DNA from 2 places in the Streptococcus troglodytae genome. Region 1 is predicted to be linked to the other one. Evidence: predicted binding sites of a transcription regulator. Region 1 holds the regulator's gene; the other holds the start of a gene.
What was found. Region 1 encodes NrdR, which represses ribonucleotide reductase genes. Its sites were predicted from a motif close to ACACNATATATNGTGT; they were not measured.
Positions count from the first base shown of each region.

Region 2: SRT_RS07075 (redoxin NrdH) is a predicted target of NrdR. The motif match lies at 3,858-3,873, and genes of this name have one in related genera.

Region 1 covers NZ_AP014612.1:257,253-268,293, reverse strand. The annotation lists gene SRT_RS01390 (ribonuclease P) at 1-159, opposite strand, end outside; gene der (ribosome biogenesis GTPase Der) at 239-1,549, opposite strand; gene dnaI (primosomal protein DnaI) at 1,562-2,461, opposite strand; gene SRT_RS01375 (DnaD domain protein) at 2,462-3,631, opposite strand; gene nrdR (transcriptional regulator NrdR) at 3,618-4,109, opposite strand; partial or broken gene gcrR (response regulator GcrR) at 4,478-5,169, opposite strand; gene SRT_RS01360 (DUF177 domain-containing protein) at 5,521-6,057, opposite strand; partial or broken gene SRT_RS01355 (TetR/AcrR family transcriptional regulator) at 6,050-6,623, opposite strand; gene SRT_RS01350 (ABC transporter ATP-binding protein) at 6,730-7,437, shown strand; partial or broken gene SRT_RS01345 (FtsX-like permease family protein) at 7,439-10,044, shown strand; gene htpX (zinc metalloprotease HtpX) at 10,180-11,041, opposite strand, start outside.
Region 2 covers NZ_AP014612.1:1,466,194-1,477,234, forward strand. The annotation lists gene SRT_RS07065 (citrate synthase) at 1-1,069, opposite strand, end outside; gene acnA (aconitate hydratase AcnA) at 1,074-3,740, opposite strand; gene SRT_RS07075 (redoxin NrdH) at 3,994-4,218, shown strand; gene nrdE (class 1b ribonucleoside-diphosphate reductase subunit alpha) at 4,419-6,578, shown strand; gene SRT_RS07085 (nuclear transport factor 2 family protein) at 6,629-7,015, shown strand; gene nrdF (class 1b ribonucleoside-diphosphate reductase subunit beta) at 7,027-7,986, shown strand; gene SRT_RS07095 (acetylornithine transaminase) at 8,101-9,243, opposite strand; gene argB (acetylglutamate kinase) at 9,383-10,120, opposite strand; gene argJ (bifunctional glutamate N-acetyltransferase/amino-acid acetyltransferase ArgJ) at 10,149-11,041, opposite strand, start outside.

The DNA of each region.
Region 1 (11,041 bases):
TTTAAGAGCAAGCATCTTAGCTATCTCTGTAAATTCAGCACGCGCAGATTGTCCTAAGGTTTTCAAAGCTATCATTTCTTCAGCCAAGGGACCAGCCTTTTCTGGTTTAATATACTTAAAACCTTGCTGTGTCAAATAAGCTTTTAGATTTTCAAACATTTTTTCCTTTCCATACAGCTTATCTATGCTTACCTTATTGTTAAAAGCCTAAAAGAAAAGTAAGAAAGCAAAGACTGCTTTATTTTCGTTTCCTTGCAATCAAGCGGATAGGGGTTCCCTCAAAGACAAAAGCTTGGCGAATTTGATTTTCCAAAAAACGCAAATAAGAAAAATGCATCAGCTCTTCTTCATTAACAAAAATAACAAAGGTTGGCGGCTTGACCGAAACCTGTGTTGCATAAAAAATTTTGAGGCGCTTTCCCTTATCTGTCGGTGTGGGATTGATTGCCACAGCATCCATAACAACATCATTTAAAACAGCTGATGGAATACGGGTATTTTGACTTTGGCTAATTTGTTTAATCATGTCTGGCAATTTATGCAGTCGTTGTTTGGTAACTGCTGACACAAAAACAATGGGGGCATAGGGGATATATTGAAAATTGTCACGAATATCTGCTTCCCATTGCGCAACAGTACGTTTATCTTTCTTAATCGCATCCCACTTATTCACAACGATAACGATCCCTTTACCAGCTTCATGAGCAAAACCAGCGATGCGCTTATCATATTCACGAATACCTTCTTCGGCATTCAACACCATCAAAACAATATCTGAACGATCAATCGCACGCATGGCACGCATAACAGAATATTTCTCTGTATTTTCATAAACTTTACCTGACTTACGCATCCCAGCTGTATCAATCATGGTAAATTCTTGGCCTTCTTCATCCGTGAAGGTTGTATCAATCGCATCACGGGTCGTACCAGCTACTGGTGATGCTATAACACGATCTTCTCCTAAAATAGCATTGATTAAACTGGATTTACCAACATTGGGGCGTCCGATCAAACTAAACTTAATAATGTCTGAATTCTCTTCTTGCGCTTCTGTCGGTAAATTGTCAACGATAACATCAAGAATATCTCCTGTACCAATACCATGAGCAGAAGAAACAGGATAAGGATCTCCCAGTCCCAAGGCATAGAAATCATAAATAGCACTGCGCATTTCAGGATTATCAACTTTATTAACAGCTAAAATAACCGGCTTGTGTGTCCGATAAAGAATCTTCGCCACATATTCATCGGCATCTGTGATACCTTCTTTAGCAGATACCACAAAAACAATCACATCGGCCTCTGTCATAGCAATATCAGCTTGATGCTTAATCTGTTCCATAAAAGGGGCATCAACATCGTCAATACCACCTGTATCAATGATTGAAAATTGGCGATTAAGCCATTCCGCATTTGTATAAATGCGGTCTCTTGTTACTCCTTCAACATCCTCAACGATGGAAATACGCTCACCAGCTATACGATTAAAAAGCGCTGACTTGCCGACATTTGGACGTCCGACAATAGCAACTGTTGGTAAAGCCATTATTTCTCCTTCTTATCTTCTATTTTCACCTTCAAGGTGAATTTCTTTTGCTAAATAACGAATACGCTCCATCACACGCTTAGCCTGCCAAGTTTCATCGCTCCCTTTTATATTCGCTAATTTCGCCTCTAAATCCTTAAAACTATAATTAGAGGTAAAAAAGGTTGGCAATTCTTCTAACATCCGATATTGTAAAATAACCTGCAGAACTTCATCACGAATCCAAGAAGTGCTTTGTTCAGCACCAATATCGTCAAGAATCAGAATATCAGCCGTCTTGACAGCATCAATTTCTTCCTTAACCGTTCCTGTGTTGATGGCATTCTTGACATCAATCGTAAAACTCGGAAAATGCAGCAGCGTCGTTGCAGCTCCTCTTTGTTCTGACAATTCATGAGCCATGGCTGCCATGAGGTAAGACTTGCCAATTCCCATATCACCATAAAGATAAAGTCCTTTTTGCTCAGGATTTGGATACTGCTCCACAAAATCAGCTACCATTTTAAAGACATCTAGTCGCTTGACATCATCAAGATTGATATCATCAAAGGAGATGTTCTTATAAGATCTCGGTAAACTAACCACATTAATCCGGTCAGAAATCGCTTGAGTCTTCCTGGCAGCAATCAGTTCTTTGGTCTCTTTATAGGCGACATCTGCATAACCTTCATTCATCACAAGAAGCGGCTGGTAGCCCTTGGCAATATAGGCTTGATCATGATTTTCAAAGCGAGTACGCTCTAAGCGATATTGATTAAATTTAGGTAAACTAATTTTAATTTGTTCTTTCGACAGGTGGTAAGCAGCAATAAAATCAGCAATTTCCTGATCTGATAAAATGGCCTGAGTCATTTTTTCTGTATCATACTTATGGTTATCTTTTTTAGCCAATGTCTGTCCAATTGTTTCCACTTACTCACCACCCTTTCTCAATCTTGCTAAAGTTTTGCGTTTAATCTCGTCTAAACGAGCCTGCTCATCTGCAGTTGTTTTATTTTGATAGTCTTGATTGCTCCATTCAGGAACATTGCTTCTTGAGCTTTCTTTTATTTTTTTCTGATTTTGCTTTGTTTTACGTTCGGCAAAACTACGTAGTTTAAGGACTGCTTTTTCTGCACTGTCTATCTTTTGAAAAGCAAAATCATTCGCAATTTTCATGATATAAGTCTTGTTAATATTAGCTGTACTTGTTTTATCAAGAGTATACAGCAGCATAATATTAATAACTTCATCCAAAAAGCCCATCTCTGCAAGCTCTGCTAACAGGCTGCGTTCATCCTTTGTAATAGCAGCATGTTTTGTTTTTTTTATTTTAGCAAGGAAAACTTCAGCTTTGTCAGCTTTAGCCTCTTCTATAATAATTTGTTCCTTTTTAGAAAAAGAGTTATCTGCATCAATATGGTCCCTTTGTTCTTGTTTAGTCTGCATACGTTTTAGAGAAATTCTATAATTGCTAGCAGTTTCTTTAGCTAAAAGATAGGTCTCATACCAAGTAAGCTGATATTTCTCAGAAAGGATGTACAGCGCAATAACATCTGTTTGTTCATCAGTAAATTGCAAGTTATCTCGTATCATTAAATCCTTAAAATGATCTAAGTCAAAATCCGTCTTACTCTTGGGTATTTTCAAATCGAGTTGACCTGCAGCAGTAAAAACTTCAGAAAATTGTTTAGAAAGGTCTTGAGCTTCTCGGGGAAGATATAAATCCAAATGTTCAACTGCAACTTGTCCAATTTTTTGTTTTAAAAGATTGCGATAAACAGCATTTTTTAGAAAAGTTTCTGCATTTAAAGGAGCTTTTAGTTTAATGTAATAAAGATTTTCTTGCCGATAAAAAGCTAACAAGTCCATAGCCGTCAGTACAGATAAAGCTTTCTCAAAACAAACCATTCCAAATTGAGTATGATTGAGAATCTCACTAAATTTGTGTTTCTTTTCACCGTTATCAAAAAAACTGACAAAATATTGATAAAGCCCAGCAGCATCACTGCCAATAATTGGAAAATAAAGGCGCATCAAACTATTTGTATCAGAAGTCAAATAATTTTGCTTGACATAGAGAAATTCATCAATCGGTTTCATCTGCTTTTCTCTTTTTCTTACTTCTTACACGATTTGTGATTTGCTGCAGGAGAGCTTCAATCTCATCAACATCTTTGAAACTGCGGTAAACACTAGCAAAACGAACATAGGTAATTTCATCAAGTTCTGCCAACTCATCCATAACTAAATTCCCAATGACAACGCTAGATACCTCACTATCATAATCACTGCGAATTTTTTGTTCAATATCATTGACAACTTTTTCAATAGCACTACTAGATACTGGACGTTTTTGAGCACTTCTGATAATACCATTGAAAATTTTATCACGAGAAAATTGCTCTCTAGTGCCATCTTTTTTTACAACTAAAAGCGGTAATTCCTCAATTCTTTCAAAAGTTGTAAAGCGGGTATGACAATTTTCACATTCCCGACGGCGTCTAATGGTGTTTCCTTCCTCAGCTTGACGGCTATCAACAACACTGGATTTTAGATAATTACATTTTGGACAACGCATGAAAACACCTCAATTCTAAGACTCAATTAATACTTTATTTTACCATATTTTTCATCATAACAAAAGAAAATGAAATGAGTCTTTATATTCGCTACAAAAGCTTGACTGAGGTGAAAAAATGTAACTAATCGTGAATTCATATAGTCTTTTATGTCTATTTGAAATAAAAACTTAAGCAACGGCTAAAATCGTTGCTTAATCATTCATTTTTAATGATACCTATGAGATCCAATTTCTAATCTTACCGCACATCATGGTTGTAACCGTTCGCCTTAAGCAGTCCAGAACAGACTTAACTTGTTGAACCATTTAACAAAAGTTAGCCCCTATTTAAAATAGCAATTGAACCACTTCAACAGACCTAGACATTAATTATTTTCGCGAATGATATACCCCATGCCGCGGACAGTCTGAATATAACTTTCTTTACCGGGAACATCAATTTTCCCACGAAGATAGCGAATATAAACATCGACAACATTAGTTTCAGCTTCTTGATCATACTTCCAAACACGGGCCAAAAGCTCTTCTCTAGTCATGACTTGATTGACATTTTCTACAAGAGCATTTAATAAATCAAATTCACGCTTAGTTAAAGGAATTGTCTCACCATTTCTAATGGCAGCTCGGTTATGAACATCTAATTTCAAATCACGGTAGGTAGTGTCATTGTTAGAAGAATGCTTAGCTTTCTCAATATCTTGACGACGAAATATGGCACGAACACGAGCTAGTAATTCTTCAATAGCAAATGGTTTAACGATATAGCCATCCGCTCCACGATCAAGACCAGTCACAATATCCATAATGGAGTCACGAGCAGTGATAATAATAACATAAGTTGTCTTTTCCAATTGTAAACGACGAATCACTTCATAACCATCCATCTCTGGTAACATTAAATCAAGAAGGATGAGATCGAAATCTTTTTCAAGTGCCCTTTCCAGTCCAGAACGCCCATCATATGTCACTTCAACCTCATATCCTTCATGCTGTAATTCTAAAGAAACAAACTTTGCAAGTTTTTTTCATCTTCAATAATTAAAATGTCCTTAGCCATATACTCCTCAACAAAACTCTAACATTTTCTATAATAATTTTTAATTAAATAAAACTTTTATAATCAAACTATAAATTCTAAGCAACAAACTTATTACAGTTCTATAACATCATTGTTTTTTATTATTATAATGGGAAACTCCTTATGTTACCAAGGAAAAACAAAATCTATCAAAATCTTTTAGGTATTTTATTTTTCAAAATAACCCATTAGTTTTTTCATTATACTATTTCTAGTTTCATTTTTCAATGGGTAGAGGACATCTTTCTATACTTTTTCTAAGAAAAAAATTTGATTTATCGAACAATTTGAAGCTTTGAAGCTATTTTTAACATCACTTAAAAAGAAGGTCTATTTCTCATCAAATAGACCTTCTAAAGCTGCAAAAGGGCTGCTTTTTTCTTTCTTTTCTTTTTGTAAATTTTGATATTGCTCTTCACTAAGAAGACTCCAATTTTGCCCAGAAGGTAAACTTTGTTCCTCTTCCTCTTCTTTAGTCAAGACTTTTAGAGGAATATTGAGTAAAATATTATCAATAACACTTTCTTCAAGGTCAATCCCATCATCTTCTAAAATTAAAATAAGATCCTCATCCATGAAATCTTTTTTGACTTCTAGCTGACTATTTTCGACAAAAACTTCATTAATGAAAAAAGTTTTCTTTTGTGCAACAGGTTTCATAGAACGGCTAGAAGGTAAAGTGATGATGTAGCTTAACTCGTAGTTTAATAAATAAAAGCCATCATCATAAGTCACTTTTCCTTTAGCAAAGACATCTTTTAGAGCCAATACGTCGGGATTTCGTTGTTGCACAGCTTCCTCAATGTCTAATTTCTCATTAAAGGAAATACCTTGTGCCTGCTTTTTGATATCAATAACATTAAACATTGACTTTTTCTCCTATTAATTCTACTGGTGATAAAAACGCGTTTGAATTATTATATCAATAATCTCTTGACTTGTCCGAGGAGTTTCTTCATCAAACCAAGTATAGATAATAGAAACGACACTCATCGTCAACAAATCTAAAATGTAATCTTTAGGAATATTAAAATGTTGATCATTTTTGTCAATATTTCCAACAATAAATTGTTTGATGAGATTAATCAAACGTTGTTCAAAATTTTTGTCTCCGTTTTTTCCAATTAAAATTTGAAAGATAGCATAATTTTTTTCAACATAAGCAATAAGATAACGAAGTTTACTTAAACCACTGTCATAAAAAAGGTCATCTTGCAAATTTTCTTCAATGACTAAAAATAAGTTCTCTTCTATTGTCCTAATAAAATCGTTTATATCCAAATAATGCAGGTAAAATGTCCCTCTAGAAACTCCTGCCTTTTGAGTTAGAGCAGACACGGTCAGTTGACTCAATGGCGTCTCTTTTAAAAGGTCCGCTAAGGCCTCCAGAAGATAAGATTTCGTATTTTCTTTTTGGTTTCATAACTAGACATATTAACCTCTTGCCAAATAAACAGAATATTTATTTTTGTTCATTGAAATTGATATACTGTATAGTATAATCTACTGCATCAATAAATTAACATAAAGGAGAAAGAAATGTCAAACCTTATTAGCTTAAAAGATGTTTATAAAATATATAATGAAAATAAAGAAGACGAGGTCCGTGCCAATAATAAAATCAACTTTACGATTAAAAAGGGGGAATTAACGATTATCGTCGGTAATAGCGGTGCTGGGAAATCAACCCTGCTCAACATTTTAGGCGGTATGGATCAAGCGACTCGCGGACAAGTTCAGGTAGGAGAGAAAAATTTAACAGACTTATCAGAAAGAGAACTTACAACTTATCGCCGCTTGGATGTTGGTTTTGTGTTTCAATTTTATAATTTAGTTCCCAATTTAACAGCTCTTGAAAATGTTGAACTAGCCAGCGAAGTTGTTAAAGATGCCCTTGATCCAAAAGACGTCTTAGACAATGTTGGCCTTGCCAAACGAACAAACAACTTCCCAGCTCAATTGTCCGGTGGTGAACAGCAGCGTGTTTCCATTGCCCGGGCAATGGCCAAGAATCCTAAATTACTATTAGCAGATGAGCCAACTGGTGCCTTGGATTATAAAACAGGTAAACAGATTTTACAACTCTTTCAAGAGTACGTCCGTACAACTGAGAAAAATGTTATTATCGTGACTCATAATTCAATGATTAAGCCGATGGCTGATCATGTTCTTGAAGTATCTGACGGGCAAATCAAGGCAGACTATTACAATAAGAAGCCAATTCCTATTAAAGATTTGGAGTGGTAATATGAAAACATTAACAAAAAATATCTTCCGTACATTTAGACGGACTTGGACACGTTTTTTATCGGTAAGCTTATTGATTGGTCTTGCTATTTTTGTTTTTGTTGGGCTCTTCTCAGCTGGGCCTGATATGCGGCAAACCGTCATCAGTCAATTTAAAAAAGAGAATTTAGCTGATGTTCAGGTTATAGCCAGTGATAAATTTACCGATGCTGATAAAAAGACACTTAATCATATCCATGGTATTCGTGCAATTTCCTATGGTAAGCAGACTGATGCTGAACTGGCTGACAAGGGTATTCATATCATCAGCAATCCTAAAAATATCTCAACTTTAACAGTTATCAAAGGGCGGCTAGCAAAATCTAACGATGAGATCGCCATTGGCGAACAATTCCATAAAAACATTGGTGAGTACATTACGCTTAAAACGAATAACTTGAAGATAAAAAAAGTGAAAATTGTCGGTATTGTCCGTACATCTGAATTTATGTCTAAAACTAAGTTAGGACAAACAAATGTTGCCGATGGAACCTTAAGTTACTTTGCTGTTATACCTGACTCCAACTTTACGATTTCAGACAATCTTGCACGTGTCACTTTTAAAAATACCAAACACAAGAGAGCCTATACCAAAAACTATTCAGATACTGTCTCTGAAAATATCGAAAAATTGGAACGCGTCACGCAAAAGCTGACTAAAAAGAATCAAGAACAAGCTTTAGCAGATATTTCAAAACAAGAAGAAAACCTTAAAATGGCTGAGGTAACGCTCAAACAAAAAGAACTTCAACTTAAAGAAATTGAGGTTCAACTCAATGCAACTGCCCACACTGCAGCTTCTTATCAAGCTCAACTTCAAATAGCTAGTCAAAGCGCTCAGCTTCAACAAGAAAAGGATAAATTAAAAAAGCTTAAGACAGATTTAGCTCAAAAGAAAATAAACTTGAATAAGGCAAAAAAACAAGTTAGCCTTTTGAACATTACTGTTCAAGAACGCTCTCAGTTTGCTCATGGTTACTCTGATTACGGCAGTTCAGCAACACGAATGGATGCCTTGGCACTCGTACTTCCCGTTATTTTCTTTGCTATTTCGCTTATGGTATCCTTTACCACCATGAGACGCATGGTAACAGAAAAACGTATTGAATTGGGGACACTGAGAGCTCTTGGTTTTACTAGAAAAGAGGTCATGAGGGAGTATATTCTCTATAGCACAGCAACAGCGATTTTGGGCACATTCTTTGGAAGTTTATTGGGAACCTTCTTCCTACCAAGCAGAATCTACAATATTTTTGCCGATGGTTCTTATCAGCTAGGTAACATAACCTTTGTCTATAACCTCCCTCTTCTTCTAATTTCACTGGCGCTTTCTCTTATGAGTACACTCTTTGCAGCCTACTGGGCAGCCAGACAAGAGCTCAAGGAAAAACCAAGTAGTCTTATGCTAGCTAAACCACCAGCGATCACCAATAAAATTTTTCTGGAACGTCTTACCTTTATTTGGAAAAAACTTTCCTTCTCAAATAAAGTGACACTTCGTAATGCCTTTCGTTATAAATCGCGTATGTTTATGACTATTTTTGGCGTTATGGGGTCTATTTCCCTACTGATTTTAGGAATCGGCATCAGGGATAGTTTGATAGGACTTGTCCCCAGCCAATACGAGCATATTTCAGCTTATGACATGATTGCAGTTTACAATCCTAGTTCTTCTGATGTGCCTTCTTACCAAAAGATTATTAAGAATAATGCCAATCATGAGCTTGCTATTGGCTATGAGACCTTTTACGCTAACTCCAAAGATCTTCTTGATAGCCAATCTATCCAAGTTTTCACTGCTAATAACTTTAAAGACTATATCAAGTTAGATAAAGAGCCAACGGCAGACGGTGCTATCTTGTCACAAAAATTAGCACATGCCTTTCATTTAAAAGTAGGTGACAAACTGACTGTCAAAAATAGTGAAGGGAAATCGTATCACATTAAAGTCGCAGGCTTTACAACAAACTATGTTGGCCATATGATTTATATGAAACCAAGTTACCATGAAAAAGTCTTTCATGAAAAGTATGAAAACAATGCCTATTTGATTAGAACCAAAAAGAATATCGAAAACCTAGCAAAAAAATCAATAAAAACAAGGCGAGTCTAACCATTGTTAAAAGCAAAGTTCTTCGTCAAACAATCAGTGACTTCCTAAACGGCTTAACTAACATTATCTTAATTATTATTTTTGTTTCTATTATGCTAGCTTTTATCGTTCTTTACACTCTAACAAGTATCAATGTCGCTGAGCGGGAAAAGGAATTAGCAACCATCAAAGTTTTAGGCTTTTATCAAAAAGAAGCCCTCATGTATATCTTTAAAGAAACCTTCCTTCTGACAGCTATCGGTATTTTATCTGGTTTAGCTCTAGGTTACTTCATTCATAAATACGTTATGACTGTTATTCCTCCTGAATATGTCATGTCAATTCCCGGTATCACTTGGACTAATATCCTTATCTCATCTGGATCTGTTCTCTTCTTTACTGTTATTGTTATGATTATTATGAATCGACACATTAGAAAAATTGATATGTTAGAGGCTTTAAAATCAGTTGATTAACAAGAAAAAACAAACTGGGAGCAATTGTTTCCAGTTTGTTTAATGATAAAGCTTTAGCAAAGACTCTAATATGAGAAACCTTCTCATCCAAAGTTAAAACTTATAGAGTCCCTGATTTTGAACACTGATTTCTCTCTACACTTGTTCCAAACGTCTAATTCTATCAGCAATTGGCGGATGAGTATAAAAAAGGTGCTTTAAACCCGATTTTTTCTTAGGATCATTGATATACAGCGCAGCACTGGCATCATCAACAGGGTGAGCCATGGGCTGAGACTGTTCTAATTTTTGCAGAGCCCTAATCATTCCTTGCGGATTGCGCGTTAGTTCAACAGAACTGGCATCTGCCAAATATTCTCGCTGACGTGAAATCGCTAATTGAACCAGACTGGCTGCCAAAGGAGCTAAGATAATGGCCAGAAGAGAAAAAATAAGAAGGATAATCTGCAGGTAACCGCCGCCTTCATTATCATTAGAACGACGGCTTCTGCCACCGCCAAACCACAACATTCGACCGCCTATACTCGAAATCAAGGTGACAGCACTAGCAAGAGCAACAGCAATAGTTGAAATGCGAATGTCATAATTTCTGATATGACTAACCTCATGCCCAATAACGCCTTCTAATTCTTCACGATTCATAATAGCTAAGAGTCCAGTGGTTGCAGCCACTGCAGCATTTTGGGGACTGGATCCTGTAGCAAAAGCATTGAGCGAAGGATCGTCAATCACATAAACACGAGGCATAGGGATTTGTGCCACCATAGCCATATCCTCAACAATATGATAATAGTCTGGCATTTCATCTACTGTAATCTCTTTGGCATTATTCATAGCCATGACAATATTGGTTGACTGAAAAATCATACTAAAAGCATAAATAAAGCCGATAATCAAAGCAATAATCATTCCGCCTACCAAACTATCCAACCAGAGATAACCGACTGCCGCACCAATGGCAGCTAAAAGCATAAAGAAAACAATCAGAAGAACGATT
Region 2 (11,041 bases), 890 kb from region 1:
GAGAGCGCGGACGGATTAATTTGTTATTTTTTTGCTGCTCTTGAATATGGGCAATCCAACCCGAAACACGGCTCATGGCAAAGATTAAGGTGAAAATAGAACTATCAATACCTAAAACATGGTAAACGGTAGCTGAGTAAAAATCAACATTAGGAATTAGATTTTTCTTTTGCTTCATATAATTTTCAACTTTTTTGGATAATTGATACCAAATGTCACGCTCCGTTCCCTTGGTCAATTCTCTAGCCATTTCGCGCAAATATTTTTCCCGTGGATCTTGTGTCTGATAAACGCGATGCCCAAAGCCCATGATTTTTTCTTTAGAATTGAGTTTTTCTTGCAAGTAACTGTCAACATCACCGTATGCACGAATCTCTCTTAGCATGTCAAATACACGTTCATTGGCACCACCATGCAAGGGACCTTTTAAGGTTCCAATAGCTGTTGTTACACAAGAGTAAATATCTGATAGAGTTGAGGCACAAACTCTAGCTGCAAAGGTAGAAGCATTAAGTTCATGTTCAGCATGTAGAACAAGCGCACGATTCATAGCTAAAGTCTCCAGTTCACTTGGAAGGCGGCCATTTAACATATATAGAAAATTAGCAGCGAAACCAAGATCCTTTCTAGGAGCGATAGGAGACAGCCCCTGACGCAATCTTGCAAAGGCTGCAATAATGGTTGGTATCTTGGCCATCAACTGAATACTTTGGTCATAAGTGGCTTCTACACTTCTTTCCTCAGCTTTTAAATGATAAACGCCTAATAAACTTACCGTTGAACGCAAAACGCTCATGGGGTGCAGGTGCTGGCGCGATTGAATGAGAATACATTGTTCGATGGCATCACTTATCGCATAATTTTGGCGTAACTTCTCTTCAAATTGCTTCAGTTCAATTGCTGTTGGTAAATGAAGATTCCAAAGGAGGTAAATAACCTCTTCAAACCTAGCCTTATTGTCCATTAGGTCAGCAATATCATAACCTGCATACAAGAGTTTATTATCCTTGATGGCACTAATTCTTGTATCACAGGCAATCATGTTCTTTAAGCCATTTGTTTCTGCCATAGACTTAACCTCCATTCAATTTTTTACGCACAACCATCGGAAGAACACCGCCGTTTTGATAATAGCGAATATCAGCATCTGCATCAAAGCGTAAGAGCACTTGAAATTCTTTAGTCCCTTCCTTAGAAATAGCTTTTACCTTAACGATATCATGAACTTGTGGCTGCTCAGGAAGTTCCACGGTGTAAGTCTCGTATCCTGTTAATTGAAGACTATCAGCCGTTTGACTATCAAGAAATTGTAGAGGTAAAATTCCCATCATGACTAAATTAGAACGATGAATCCGCTCAAAGCTTTCTGCTAAGACGACCTTGACACCTAAAAGATTGGCACCTTTAGCAGCCCAATCACGACTAGAGCCCATACCATAGTCTTTTCCTGCAATAACGATAGTGGAAACATCGTTTTTCTTATAATTCATGGCAGCTTCATAAATCGGTAAGATTTCTCCTTCATATTTTGTGTAACCTCCGATTTTGCCATCAGCTAATTCATTTTTGATACGAATATTTGCGAAAGTTCCTCGCATCATGACCTCGTGATTACCACGACGGCTACCGTAAGAATTGAATTCAGCATAAGTCACCCCATTTTCTTCTAAATAGCGAGCTGCTGGGCTATTTCTCGCAATATTACCTGCTGGGGAAATATGATCTGTGGTTACAGAATCTCCAAACTTGGCTAAAACCTTTAATGCACTTAAGTCTATTTTGTTCTCAGTATTTGCCAAGTTTTCAAAATAAGGAGGATTTTGGATATAGGTAGAAGCTTGATTCCATTGGTAATTTTTTGAATTTTCTGTTTCGATCTGATTCCATTTTTGACTATCAGAAAAAATATGACCATATTCTTCTTCAAATAATTCAGCCGTTACAAACTGTTCAATATAAAACAGTACTTCTTCTTTTGCAGGCATGACATCTTCAAGATAAACAGCCTGACCATTTTTGTCATAGCCTAAAGGCTCAGAAGTTAAGTCAATATTGGTAGTACCTGCCAAAGCGTAAGCTACAACTAAAGACGGGCTAGCTAAGAAGTTAGCTTTGACAAGCGGATTGACCCGCCCTTCAAAATTCCGATTTCCTGACAGAACTGCACTAACTAATAAATCTTTCTCTTGAACAGCCTTGACAACTTCTGGAACTAAATCACCTGAATTACCGATACAAGTTGTACAACCGTAGCCAACCAAATTGAATCCAAGCTTATCCAGATAGGGTTGTAGGCCACTCTTTCGCAAATAAGCAGTAACCACTTTAGAACCTGGAGCTAAAGATGTTTTCACTGTTTTGGCAACCGAGAGACCACGCTCAACTGCTTTTTTAGCCAAAAGTCCAGCTGATAAAAGGACATAGGGATTAGAAGTATTGGTACAAGAAGTAATGGCTGCAATGGCAACATGACCTGTTTTGACTTCCAGTTCCTGACCATCATCCAAATAAACAGTCGCCTTTTTAGCCAACTCATCAGCTCCTAGACCAAAACCGCGGACACCAGACTGACGTACCAAACTCGCCTGAAATTCTTCTTTGGCTTGACCCAATTCAATCAAATCTTGAGGCCGTTTAGGGCCTGAAATAGAAGGTTTAATGGCTGATAAATCAATTTCAACTATTTTAGTGTAGGAAGGCAGATTTGTCATATCATGGTAAAGATGATTTCGCTTAGCATATTCTTTTGTTAGTGCAATATGTTCTGCTGAGCGATTGGTCAATTTCATATAATTTAAGGTTTCATTATCAATCGGAAAATAACCACAGGTTGCACCATATTCAGGTGCCATATTGGCAACCGTTGCGCGATCTGCCAAAGAAAGGCCAGCTAAACCGGGGCCAAAGAACTCAACAAACTTGCCAACAACATTTTCCAAGCGAAGCTTTTGGGTTACCTTAAGTGCTAAATCTGTAGCTGTCGCTACTTTAGGAAGCTCTCCATAAAGACGAACACCGATGACTTCTGGAATGGGAAAATAAGAAGCTTCTCCTAACATAGCTGCTTCAGCTTCAATACCACCGACACCCCAGCCTAAAACACCGATGCCATTGATCATGGTTGTATGGCTGTCTGTACCAAACATCGAATCGGGATACAAGAAACCATCCTTATTAATAATCACATCACTCAAAAATTCAATATTGACCTGATGAATAATACCTGTTGCTGGAGGAATGGCCCGATAATTCTCAAAAGTTTTTTCAGCCCATTTAAGAAATTCATAACGCTCATTATTTCGTTCAAATTCTAAATCAATATTAGCGTCAAATGCGTCTTGATTGCCAAAAAAATCAACTTGAACACTATGATCAATAACCAAATCCACTGGAATTTCAGGATTGATTAAATCTGGACTGCCACCATTTTTAACGACAGCATCCCGCATAGAAGCTAAGTCAACAACAACAGGAACACCTGTAAAATCCTGCAAAATGACTCGACTGGGTTTAAAAGGTACTTCTCCTTGAGGAGCTTTTGAATTATAATGAAAAAGAGTTTCTATGTTATGTTTTTTAACATCAATGTTATCATATTTTCTCAATAAACTTTCAAGTAAAACTTTAATCGTATAGGGGAGACTATCAAGCTCTATATTATAGTCTTTAGAAGCTTTTACCAAATCAATATAGTGATATTTTTGCTTATTTAACGTAAAAGTTGATGCATAATTAATCATAATCAGCCTCCTTTTTTCTTAATTAATTAAAATTATACAATTATCCGAATAATTAAACAAGAAAAATCTTGCATTTTATGTTATGTTTTATAACATAAAGATAGACAATTGGACCTAACACTATATCTTGTGGGATTTGAAAACTTTGGTACTATATTTTGTGTTTTTTTGAGCAACTTCCCTTGCTTTTTTTCTTATTTTTAGATATGCTAATAAAGCAACTTATAAAAGTTAAAAAATTTAGGAGGAAAAAATGGCTAAAATTACTGTTTTTTCAAAAAATAACTGTATGCAATGCAAAATGACTAAGAAGTTTCTGGAACAGCATAACGCTGATTTTGAAGAAATCAATATTGACGAACAACCAGAAAAAATCGAATATGTCAAAAGTCTAGGATTTACTGCTGCTCCTGTTATTGAAGCAGGCGATCTTGTCTTCTCGGGATTTCAGCCTGCTAAATTGAAGACCATTATTTAAGCAATTCGATAACAAAATCAGCAATAAGTTCATTAGTTGTGGCATTTCTGTACCACAACTAATGAACTGGGGAATGTCTCACAATTTGCTTTGGCAATTAAACTTTTTTACCCTTGCGTTTTGTCACTATATTTTAAAGAAAGAGGTTGGGAAATTTCCAACCCCCTTCTTATGTAAAAAAATAATAAGGAATTAGATAGATGAGTTTAAAAAATCTTGGCGATATCTCTTACTTTCGCTTAAACAATGAAATTAATCGTCCTATTAATGGACAAATTCCACTTCATAAGGATAAGGAAGCTTTGGAAGCTTTCTTTAAAGAAAATGTCAAGCCAAATACCAAGACATTTGACAGTATTACTGATAAAATTCAGTTTTTAGTGGCTAATGACTATATCGAAGCTGAATTTATTGCTAAATATCAGTCGGAATTTATTGAACAGCTGTCTCAGGATCTTCATGCTTATGATTTTCAGTTTAAATCATTTATGGCGGCTTACAAATTTCATCAACAATATGCTCTAAAAACCAATGATGGGGAAGAATACTTAGAAAGCATTGAAGATCGCGTACTTTTCAACGCCCTTTATTTTGCTGATGGCAATGAGAATTTAGCTCATGACTTAGCCATGGAAATGATTGCCCAGCGTTATCAGCCTGCCACACCTTCTTTTCTTAATGCTGGACGCAGCCGCCGCGGTGAATTGGTTTCTTGCTTCCTTATTCAAGTGACTGATGATATGAATTCAATCGGACGTTCGATCAACTCCGCTTTGCAATTGTCCCGTATTGGGGGAGGCGTTGGGATTTCCTTAAGTAACCTGCGTGAAGCTGGTGCTCCTATCAAGGGATTTGCCGGAGCTGCATCTGGTGTTGTTCCTGTTATGAAGCTGTTTGAAGATAGTTTTTCTTATTCTAACCAACTCGGACAGCGTCAAGGTGCCGGTGTTGTTTATTTAGATGTCTTCCATCCAGATATCATGGCCTTTCTTTCAACCAAGAAGGAAAATGCTGACGAAAAGGTTCGTGTTAAGACACTTTCTTTAGGTATTACCATTCCTGATAAGTTTTACGAATTAGCTCGCAGGAATGAAGACATGTACCTCTTTAGTCCCTATTCTATTGAACGTGAATATGGTGTTCCTTATAACTATCTTGATATTACTGAAAAATACGATGAATTAGTCGCCAACCCTAAGATTATCAAAACAAAGATTAAGGCTCGCGATTTGGAAACTGAAATTTCTAAATTACAGCAGGAATCTGGTTATCCTTACGTTGTCAATATTGATACAGCTAACCGCTCCAATCCAATTGATGGCAAAATTATCATGTCCAATCTCTGCTCGGAAATCCTTCAGGTTCAAACACCGAGTCAAATCAATGACGCGCAAGAATTTGTTAAAATGGGAACCGATATTTCCTGTAATCTTGGTTCCACAAATGTTGTCAATATGATGACCTCACCTGATTTTGGTCGTTCTATAAAAGCCATGACACGTGCTCTGACTTTCGTTACAGATTCATCACATATTGATGCTGTCCCTTCTATTAAAAACGGCAATAAGCAGGCACATACTTTTGGACTTGGTGCTATGGGACTGCATTCTTATTTGGCACAAAATCACATTGAATACGGCAGTCCTGAATCCATCGAGTTTACTGATATTTACTTTATGCTTATGAACTATTGGACTCTAGTAGAATCCAATAATATCGCTCGCGAGCGTCAAGAAACATTTGTTGGTTTCGATAAATCAAAATACGCTGATGGTACCTATTTTGATAAGTATGTGACGGGACAGTTTGTTCCAAAATCTGACAAAGTTAAAGAACTTTTTGCAGACCACTTTATTCCACAAGCTGCTGACTGGAAAGCCCTTCGTCAAGCTGTTATGAAAGATGGTCTCTACCACCAGAATCGTCTTGCCGTTGCTCCAAATGGTTCTATTTCTTACATTAATGATGTTTCTGCATCTATTCATCCTATTACCCGTCGAATTGAAGAGCGTCAAGAAAAGAAAATCGGAAAAATTTATTATCCAGCAGCTGGGTTGTCAACAGGTACCATTCCTTATTATACTTCTGCCTATGACATGGATATGCGTAAAGTGATTGACGTCTATGCCGCAGCTACACAACACGTTGACCAAGGCATGTCATTGACACTCTTTATGCGCAGTGATATTCCACAAGGCATTTATGAATGGAAAACAGAGAGCAAACAAACCACACGTGACTTGTCTATTCTGCGCAATTACGCCTTCAACAAGGGTGTCAAATCCATCTACTATATCCGCACCTTCACTGATGATGGTGATGAAGTTGGTGCTAATGAATGTGAAAGCTGTGTGATCTAGAAGAATTTTTATGATGAATATAATACGTTGGTAAAAAAGGAAGTATTACTATGTCACTATTAGACAAAAACAAAGAAACTGCAATACAATTTTACAAAACAGCCTTTGAAGGTAATCCACGACAAGCAGTAAAACAATATGTCGGTTCAGAATACCGTCAACATAATCCCTTAGTTGAAGATGGAACTACAGGATTCATTGCTTATTTCGAGAATATGGCTACAAAATATCCTGACAAATCTGTTAATTTTGTTCGCAGTATCGCTGAGGGGGATCTTGTAGCACTCCACACGCATCAAATTTGGGGCGAGCCAGACAACAAAGAATACGTCACAATGGATTTCTTTCGCTTTGATGATAAGGGAAAAATCATTGAACATTGGGATAGTATTCAAGAAGTAGTAACTGATACCAAATCAGGGCGTACGATGTACTAAGGGAGAAAAACATGACAACTTACTATGAAGCAATCAACTGGAACGAAATCGAAGATGTCATTGACAAGTCGACTTGGGAAAAATTAACCGAGCAATTTTGGCTGGATACCCGTATTCCTCTGTCAAATGACTTGGATGACTGGCGTAAATTATCTGCCGCAGAAAAAGACCTCGTTGGTAAAGTTTTTGGCGGCCTAACATTATTAGACACCATGCAATCCCAATCAGGTGTGGAAGCTATTCGCGGCGATGTTCGCACACCACACGAAGAAGCTGTGTTGAACAATATCCAATTTATGGAATCTGTTCATGCTAAATCTTATTCTTCTATCTTTTCAACCCTTAATACCAAATCAGAAATTGAAGAAATTTTTGAATGGACTAATAATAATGAATATCTGCAAAAAAAGGCTAAGATTATTAATGAGATCTATGAAAATGGAAATGCTCTCCAAAAGAAAGTCGCTTCCACTTTCCTCGAAACTTTTCTTTTCTACTCAGGTTTCTTTACACCACTCTACTACCTTGGTAACAATAAACTAGCCAATGTGGCTGAAATCATTAAGCTTATTATTCGTGATGAGTCTGTTCATGGTACCTACATTGGCTACAAATTCCAGCTTGGCTTTAATGAATTGTCTGAAGAAGAACAAAGCGAATTTCGTGATTGGATGTATGATTTACTCTACCAACTCTATGAGAATGAGGAACTTTATACCCAAACACTCTATGATCCAGTCGGCTGGACTGAGGAAGTCATGACCTTCCTGCGTTATAATGCCAATAAAGCACTCATGAATTTGGGACAGGATCCTCTTTTTCCAGATACCGCCAATGATGTCAATCCAATTGTCATGAATGGTATCTCGACGGGAACATCAAACCACGATTTCTTCTCACAAGTCGGTAATGGTTACCTGCTTGGTTCTGTTGAAGCCATGCATGATGACGATTATCTCATGGGAAAATAAGCCAATCATTATTCAAATAAATTAAAAAGAAGAAGCACTTATCAAATGTCTCGCTTTAGAGCTAGGTATATTGATAAGTGCTTCTTCTTTTTAATTGTATTGATCACTATTATTTTAGCAATTATGCTGTTCAAACACCTCCTGTAAAATCATTATGCCTTGATTGATCTCATCCTTGGTCAGAGTCAGCGGCGGTAAGAGCCTGATAACATTGGTTCCTGCTGTCAGGACGATCAAACCTCGGTCGCGAGCAGCCTCAACCAGCTGACAGAGGTCAGCCGTCGTTTCAATGCCTATCATATAACCCAGTCCGCGCACTTGAATGACTTTATCAGCAGCCTGCAAGGCAGCTGTGAGCTGCTCTTGTAAATAATGAGCATTCTCCCGAACCTGTTCTAAAAAACCTGCCTTAGTCATAATATCAAGAACGGTTGAACTGGCTGCCATGGCTAATTTATTGCCGCCAAAGGTTGAACCGTGCGAACCGGGACCAAAGGCACTGCCAAACTGCTCTTTTGCCAACATGGCACCGACAGGGACACCATTGGCTAAACCTTTTGCCAGCGTAAAAATATCTGGCTCAATACCATAGTGCTGGAAAGCATAGAGCTTGCCAGTCCGTCCCATACCTGTTTGCACCTCATCTATGATAAGCAGCAGACCATTCTTCTGACAGTAATCAGCTAATGCTGTTACGAAGTTATGCTCAGCAGGCAGTACACCAGACTCTCCTTGAACGAGTTCCAGCATAACAGCAGCTGTGTTTTCTGTCACCAAAGCTTTCACACTGTTCAAGTCATTGAAAACGGCATAGTGAAAATGCGGGACAGCATCACCAAAACCGACTTTGATTTTATCCTGTCCTGTCGCTGACATGGAGCCAAAGGTCCTGCCATGGAAGGAATTCTGAAAAGTAATAATCTCTTGCTTGTCTGTTGCCTTACGGGCAAGTTTGATAGCCGCTTCATTGGCTTCTGCACCGCTATTGCAAAAGAAAGCTAAGTAATCCTTATTAGCCATCAACTTAGCAGCTACTTCTTCTTGCAAACTATTTTCATAAAGATTGGGCGTGTGCCAGATTTGCTCAGCCTGTTTTTGCAAAGCAGCTTGAACTTGCGGATGAAAACCAAGATTGGTCACACCGATGCCTGTTGAAAAATCGAGGTATTTTTTTCCTTGTGTATCAAAGAGATAATTACTTTCTGCTTTGGCAAACTCAAGATCTGCTCTTTTATAATTTTGAAATAAGTTACTCATAACCAAAATAGTGAGAACGAATAGAAAGCAGAGAATTTTAGAGCATAAGTACTATAACAATTAATAGAAAGCACCTTTTATGATGCTACTTTGCCTTAACTGAATTCCTGCCCTTCTATTCAACTCCAATTCCTTTCTATTAATCTGCTGTGATAAACGTTCCTGTCAACAAATTATCCCCAATTAAAACCTGCCCGACGCCTGCGGCTACTGTTTTAGCAGCGCTCTCAATTTTAGGAATCATACCACCAGTAATAACAGCTGCATCAATCTTTTCTTGGACTTGATGACTTGTTATCTTTTCCAGCACAGCCTCATTTTCTAAAACACCTTTAACATCGGTCATCAAAATCAGCTTGTCAGCTGCAAGTGCTACCGCTACTGCTGTCGCTAGATAATCAGCATTGATATTGAGCATATCCCCTTCTTTGGAATAGCCTAAAGAAGCAAGGATAGGAATCTGCTCGTTCTCAAGGAAACCCTCAATGACCCTTTTATTAATATGCGTCACATCGCCAACATAGCCATAGGTATCTTTATCTAGATAATCAGCAGCCACCACATGCTTGATGTCCGATTTTAGCTGCTGACAACTGATACCTGCCTGCCTTAATTTTTCCTGTAAATTTTTTCCAACCAAATCAAGAAGAGCATGACTTACCAAAACCATGTCGTCTTTACTGGTGACACGCAAGCTATTGATTTTTTTGACTGCAACCTGATTTTCTTCCATTAGTTTATTAATAGCAAAGCCACCGCCATGGACGATAACAAGCTGTTTGCCAGCATCCTGCCAGTCCTTGATCTGACTGAGAAAATCCCCACTCAGCTGTTGACTGGCTACTCCGCCAATTTTAATAACAATAATATCTTTCATTCTTTTCCTTTGCTAAATAGCTCAGCTGCTAGGTCCGATAGAGAGCATTGATTTTGACATAATCATAGGACAAATCACAACCCCAAGCCCTACCAACACTGTCCCCTGCATGCAAATCCACAACAATCGTAATGGCATCTGCCTGCATGACATCCTGCATGTCTTCCTCATCAAAACCAACAGGACTAGAAGCTAGCATGACTGGAATGTCTGCCAGATAAATATCAATATTATCCACAGGAACATTGACACCAGCATAGCCAACCGCCGCCAAAATACGGCCCCAATTAGGATCTTCACCAAAAATTGCTGTTTTAACAAGGCTAGAACCAACAACACTTTTAGCCATCATACGAGCATCTAAACTATTAGGAGCATTAATCACTTCAACCTCAATGAGTTTAGTAGCACCTTCACCGTCCTTGGCAATTTTCTTAGCCAATTCTTGCATGACAAAATGAAGCATAGCTGAAAACTTATCAAACTCCGGTGTATTTGGCAGTATTTCCTGATTTAAGGTACAGCCATTAGAGAGGACAAGGACCATGTCATTAGTTGAAGTGTCACCATCTACTGTAATTTGATTAAACGTCGTTTCAACATTTTGACTAAGAGCCAGCTGCAGCGTTTCGCTTGAAATGACAGCATCACAAGTAATAAAGGCTAGCATGGTTGCCATATTAGGGTGAATCATACCCGAACCCTTGGCGACACCTGCCATAGTAACCTCATCACGACCAAATTGCTCTGTTACAGCCACTGTCTTAACTTTTGTGTCTGTCGTCAAGATAGCTTGCGCAAAATCATCTGAATTCCCATTAACCACTAATTTAGAAAGGCCTTTTTGCAAAGTATCCATGGGCATCAAGTCACCGATGACGCCTGTTGAAGCAACACCAACCAATTCAGGAGCAATCTTTA